Linked DNA regions of Roseateles amylovorans. The protein of the gene in region 1 binds, or shares a complex with, the protein of each later gene. Links are inferred from orthologs where the notes say so. Each region holds a gene or a part of one and is shown in the gene's direction. Other genes may lie near its edges.

The links.
Region 2: the proteins of tldD (region 1) and pmbA are in contact, whole or in part, in a solved structure (PDB 5NJ9), measured with the Escherichia coli proteins. The link is inferred for Roseateles amylovorans from one-to-one orthologs.

What each region holds. Positions count from the first base shown.
Region 1 is NZ_CP104562.2:1,156,561-1,159,699, forward strand. Bases 133-2,955 are described here. They hold tldD (metalloprotease TldD), read left to right. Parts: upstream 133-723; coding sequence 724-2,187; downstream 2,188-2,955. Other genes in these bases: rsmI (16S rRNA (cytidine(1402)-2'-O)-methyltransferase), read left to right, coding at 133-446; N4261_RS05020 (3-deoxy-7-phosphoheptulonate synthase), read left to right, coding at 2,519-2,955. Outside these bases: more of rsmI, read left to right, coding at 1-132; more of N4261_RS05020, read left to right, coding at 2,956-3,139. UniProt on the Escherichia coli protein: Metalloprotease involved in CcdA degradation. Suppresses the inhibitory activity of the carbon storage regulator (CsrA).
Region 2 is NZ_CP104562.2:2,636,633-2,639,746, forward strand. What follows is about bases 228-3,025. They hold pmbA (metalloprotease PmbA), read left to right. Parts: upstream 228-841; coding sequence 842-2,209; downstream 2,210-3,025. Other genes in these bases: yjgA (ribosome biogenesis factor YjgA), read right to left, coding at 228-764; N4261_RS11160 (ABC transporter substrate-binding protein), read right to left, coding at 2,270-3,025. Outside these bases: mog (molybdopterin adenylyltransferase), read right to left, coding at 1-112; more of yjgA, read right to left, coding at 105-227; more of N4261_RS11160, read right to left, coding at 3,026-3,114.

The sequences.
Region 1 (3,139 bases):
GCAGCGCGGTGCAGGCCTTGGGCGGTGCCGCGCACAGCCAGATCCTGTTCGAGGCGCCCCATCGCATCGAGGACCTGCTCGGCCTGCTGGCAGAGCTGGTGCCTTCGCAGTCGCTCACGCTCTGCCGGGAGCTGACCAAGCAGTTCGAGACCGTCCACACCGCCCTCTGTTCGGACTTTCCTGCCTGGCTGGCGGCTGACAAACAGCGCGAGCGGGGTGAATTCGTGCTGGTGCTGCATGCGGCGCCGCCGGCTGAGAACACCGGTCTGCCGGACGAAGCGCTGAGGGTGCTCCGGCTGCTGATGCGGGAATTGCCGCTGAAGCAGGCGGTGGGACTCGCCTCCGAGATCAGCGGTTCGCCGCGCAATGCGCTTTATCAGCAGGCGCTGGCATGGAAACAGGACGCCGACGGCGATGACGACGCCGCAGGAGATGACGCGACCTAGGCGCTGACGCCGGTCGCGTTCGCTGTGAGCGTCGACCGGCTGCCGGCAGACCGCGACCAGCGACCAGCGACCAGCGACCGGAGACCAGCGACCAGCGACCAGCGACCAGTGACCAGTGACCAGTGACCAGTGACCAGTGACCAGTGACCAGCTACCGGCGAGCGACTGCCGTTTCCCGCCGCCGTTGCCTCCGTCTGGCTTCCGGTTCCATCCCCGCCGTAAGGGCCGGGAATCCATCTGCTGGGCATGGGCGGGGCGGCTGCCTACAATCAGTCGCATGATTTCGCGCGAACCCACCCTCGCCCGCCTGGTCACTGCCCGTGCCCAGTTGCTCGAACCTTTCGGGCTCACTGACCAAACCCTCTCGCAGGCCTTGCGCCTGATCACCGAACACCGGGTCGATGATGCCGACCTCTACTTCCAGACCACCCGCTCCGAGGGCTGGAGCCTGGAAGAGGGCATCGTCAAGAGCGGCAGCTTCTCGATCGACCAGGGCGTCGGCGTGCGCGCGGTCGCCGGCGAGAAGACGGCGTTCGCCTATTCCGATGACATTTCCGAAGCCGCGCTGCTGGATGCCGCCCGCACGGTGCGTGCGATCGCCTCCGCCGGCCAGAGCCGCCGGGTGAAGGTCCCCAGCGAGCCCACGGTGGCGGCCAGCCGGGCCCTCTACGGCGATGCCGATCCCATCGCCAGCCTGGACAGCACCCAGAAGGTGGCCCTGTTGGAGCGCACCGAGAAGATGGCGCGGGCCAAGGATCCGCGCGTCGTCCAGGTGATGGCGGGTCTCGCGGCCGAGCATGAGGTGGTGCTGATCGCCCGCGCCGATGGCACGCTGGCCGCCGATGTGCGGCCGCTGGTGCGGCTGTCGGTGACGGTGATCGCCGAGAGCAACGGCCGGCGCGAAGTCGGTTCCGGCGGCGGCGGCGGCCGGTTCGGCCTGGCCTATTTCACCGACGAGATGATCGCCTCGTATGTGGACCATGCGGTGAGCTCCGCCCTGACCAACCTGGAATCCCGCCCGGCACCGGCCGGCGAGATGACCGTGGTGCTCGGCCCGGGCTGGCCGGGCGTGCTGCTGCACGAGGCCGTCGGCCATGGCCTGGAAGGCGACTTCAATCGCAAGGGCTCCAGCACCTTCTCCGGTCGCATCGGGGAGCGGGTCGCGTCCAAGGGCGTGACGGTGCTGGACGACGGCACCCTGCCGGATCGTCGCGGTTCGCTGAATGTCGACGACGAAGGCTGTGCCTCGCAGCGCAATGTGCTGATCGAGGACGGCATCCTGAAGGGCTACATCCAGGACGCGATGAATGCGCGCCTGATGAAGGTCGCGCCCACCGGCAACGGTCGCCGCGAAAGTTACGCGCATGTGCCGATGCCGCGCATGACCAATACCTACATGCTGGGTGGCGACAAGGATCCGAAGGAAATCATCGCCAGCATCAAGAAGGGCCTGTACGCCACCAACTTCGGCGGCGGTCAGGTGGATATCACATCGGGCAAGTTCGTCTTCTCGGCCAGCGAAGCCTTCTGGGTCGAGAACGGTCAGATCCAGTACCCGGTCAAGGGCGCGACGCTGATCGGCAATGGCCCGGATGCGATGAACCGCGTCAGCATGATCGGCAACGACATGCAGCTCGATACCGGCGTCGGCGTCTGCGGCAAGGAAGGCCAAAGCGTCCCCGTGGGCGTGGGCCAGCCGACCCTGCGCATCGACGGTCTGACCGTCGGCGGCACGGCCTGACCCCGCGGGCAACGCGACAAAGGGACCGGCCGATGCAGCGCTTGGACCGTTCAACGTCGTGCGGCAGTCACACGGCTGCGCTTGACGGCGCGCGGTGGGCGCGTGCACTATGGGTCCCTATGCGTTCTGTCGGCCAGTTTTATTTTGCTTATTTTTGGTTCTCGCACCGCCCCGGCGGAGGAGAGGCGAACGCATAAGCAAGCGCCACTGAATCCTCAAGAAACCGCCGGGCCCTCCAGCCCGGCGGTTTTTTTTCGCCGGTCTCGGGAACGGCGCGAGGAAGGCCCGAAACGGCCGCGCTTCCCCACCGACCTCAATGAAAGCGTCACCCATGAATGCCAAGTCGACCAGCCCCTATCCCACCTCGCCGCAGGCGGAGCGCTGGTATTCGCCGCAGGACAAGACCAGCCAGACCGACGACGAACGCATCCTGGACATCACGCCCTTGCCGCCTCCCGAACACCTCATCCGCTTCTTCCCGATCCGTGGCACGGCCATGGAGCAACTGGTGGTCGGCACCCGCCAGCGCATCCGCGACATCATGCAGCGCCGCGACGACCGGCTGCTGGTGATCATCGGACCGTGCTCGATCCACGATCCGGTCGCCGCGCTGGAATATGCGCGCCGGTTGGTGCCGCTGCGGGCGCAGTACGGCGATACGCTGGAGATCGTGATGCGGGTCTATTTCGAGAAGCCGCGCACCACCGTCGGCTGGAAGGGGCTGATCAACGACCCCTACCTGGATGAGAGCTACCGCATCGACGAGGGCCTGCGCATCGCCCGCCAGCTGCTGCTGGAGATCAACCGGCTGGGCATGCCCGCCGGCTCCGAATTCCTCGATGTGATCTCCCCGCAGTACATCGGCGACCTGATCAGCTGGGGCGCGATCGGCGCCCGCACCACCGAGAGCCAGGTGCACCGCGAGCTGGCCTCCGGGCTGTCGGCACCGATC
Region 2 (3,114 bases), 1.5 Mb from region 1 along the record:
CGTAGACACCGCTCGAGGCCCGGTCGCTGATCGACACGATGCCGATCCGCACCGGCTCGATCGGGCCGGGCTGCAATGCGGCGGCGGGGCCGCTGGCGCTGGGCTCACTCATCGTCGCTGCCCGGAGCGTCGGCTTGCTCGTCGTCGCTCCCGGTCGAGCCCTTGGCCGCCAGCACGTGGGCCTTGATGAACTGGAACAGTTCGCGCCAGGCGCGGCCGTTGCGTTGTTCCGGCTCCAGGGCGCGGTCCTTGCGGGCGGCGCGGATCAGGCTGCGCAGTTGTTGGACATCGACTTCGTCGAAGGTGTCGATGAAGGCCTGCAGCGCGGGGTCTTCGCTGACCAGCCGCTCGCGCCAGCGTTCAGCCTGGTGCAGCTCCAGCGAATCCTGGGCGCGGCCCAGCTTGAATTCCGCGACGGCTTCCCGGATCGGTTCCGGGTCGACGTGGCGCATCAGCTTGCCGATCAACTGCAGCAGCCGCCGCTTGCCCTCGTGCGCGGTGCTGCGGCGGGCGTCCCGGAGCGCATCGTTGAGCTTCTCGGGCAGATTGAGCGCGGCAATGCGCTTTTCCGGCAGTGCGAGCAGATCGACACCCAGGGCCTGGAGCGCGGACATGTCGCGCTTGAGCTGGCTCTTGCTGGGGCGTTCGTCGTCGGGATCTTCGTAATCTTGCATGGGGGAAAGGTCAGAAGCCCCGACCGAGAGGGTGGGGCGCAGCGCCCGTATGATAGTCGCCACCCTGTCGATCCCGGTCGCGACCCCCATTTGCGACCCCCTATTGCGACCATTTCCGCGCGGACGGTTGTCGTCCCGCGCGAGCCCCATCACACGAGACCGTATTCATGAGCCAAGCCGAGCAAGGATTCGCCTACAGCCAGGACCAGTTCCGACAGTTGATCGAGGATGTGCTCGCCGAAGCGAAGCAGCTCGGCGCGTCGGACGCGGGTGCGGAAGTGTCTGAAGGCAGCGGCATGTCGGTGTCGGTTCGCCGCGGCCAGCTGGAGAATGTCGAGCGCAACCGAGACAAGTCGCTGGGCATTTCCGTCTACCTGGGCCAGCGGCGCGGCAATGCCAGCACCTCCGACTTCTCGGTCAAGGCCCTGAAGGACACGGTGCGCGCCGCCTACGACATCGCCCGCTTCACTGCCGAGGACGAATTCGCCGGTCTGCCGGATGAGCAGGACCTGTCGTTGGACGCGGAGGCCCGCCCGTCCCTGGACCTGTTCCACCCCTGGGCGATCACCGCCGAGGCCGCGGCCGAACTGGCGCTGGAGTGCGAAGCTGCGGCGCTGAGGACGGATGCGCGCATCACGAATTCCGAAGGCGCGGCCGTGTCGGCGCAGCAATCGCATTTCTTCACTGGCAATTCGCGCGGCTTCCGCGGCGGTTATGCCAGCTCGCGGCATTCCCTCTCGGTCGCACCGATCGCCGGTCGCGGCGCGGGCATGGAGCGCGACGCCTGGTACAGCTCGATGCGTGACGCCGCCGATCTGGCCAGCGCCGAATCCGTCGGCCGCTACGCCGCCGAGCGCGCTCTGGCACGCCTGAAGGGCCGCAAGGTCAAGACCGCGACCGTGCCGGTGCTGTTTGAATCGCCGGTGGCCGCCGGCTTGCTGGGCGCATTGGTTCAGGCGACCAGCGGCGGCGCGCTCTACCGCCGGGCCAGCTTCCTGCTGGACAGCCTGGATCAGCAGATCCTGGCCCCGCACGTCGAGGTGGTGGAAGATCCGCATCTGCTCAAGGGCAAGGCCAGCGCGCCCTTCGATGACGAGGGCGTCATCACGCGTCCCCGTACCGTCGTCGAGGCGGGCGTGCTCAAGGGCTATTTCCTGAGCACCTATTCGGCGCGCAAGCTGGGTCTGCGCACCACCGGCCATGCCGGCGGCTCCCACAACCTCACGATGCGCAGCCGTGCGACCGCGCCGGGTGATGACCTGCCCACCATGCTTCGCCGGCTCGGCACTGGCCTGTTCGTCACCGAGCTGATGGGGCAGGGCGTCAATTACGTCACCGGGGACTATTCCCGCGGTGCCAGCGGCTACTGGGTCGAGAACGGGGAGATCGCCTTCCCGGTCAATGAAGTGACCATCGCCGGCAACCTGAAGGACATGTTCCGGCAGATCGTCGGCATCGGTTCGGACACCTACACCCTGGGCGGCAAGACCGTCGGCTCGCTGCTGCTGCCGCAGATGAAACTGGCCGGTTCCTGATCGAGCCCAGCCGTGCGCCCGTGCATGACGGGCCCGCGGCTTTCTTCTTGGTCGCCCGGCTTATTTCACGGTCGCCCAGCGCAGCTCGAACCAGTTGTCCGGGCGGTGCTGCACCGTCACGTTCTGACGTGTGGCCCAGGGAATCATCTGACGATGGAGCGGAATCAGGTGGATCTGCGCCTTGAACTCGGCCAGCACCTCCCTGATCAGGGCTTCGCGCTTCTTGGGATCGGCCTCGATGCTGGAGGCGGCCGCCAGCGCATCGAACTTGTCGTCGCGCCAGTTGCCGAAGTTGTAGTTGCCGACGCCCTTGTCGCTGCGGTTGCGCAGCACCGGGGTGATCAGGGTTTCCGCGTCGGTGATGGTGCCGCCCCAGCCGTAAAGGTAGAGGCTGGTGTCGAGCTTTTCCAGCTTGGGGAACATCAGCACCCGCGGCTGGGCATTGACGCGGACCTTCACCTTCAATTGCGCCCACATCGAGGCCAGTGCCAGGCAGATCTCCTCGTCATTGATGTAGCGGTTGTTCGGGCAGTCCAACGTCACCTCAAAGCCGTCGGCGAAGCCTGCATCCGACATCAACTTGCGCGAGGCGGCAAGGTCGTAAGGCAATCGGGCCTCGAGCTGCGGATCGTTGAAGGCGCCCAGCGGCGAGGGCGTCAGTCCGCCGGTGGGCACGCTCAGGCCGTTCATCAGCTTGGTGCGGATGGCGTTGATGTCGATGGCCTGGTAGAGCGCCTGGCGCACCCGCAGGTCCTTGAACGGGTTCTTGTCGCCCGGGACCTTGCCGTAGAGCAACTTGTCGCGTGACTGGTCCATGCCGATGAAGATCAGCCGATTCTCCGGACCTTCCTGCACCTTCACGCCTGCGGTCTGCTTCAGGCGGGGGATGTCGCGTGGCGCCGGGT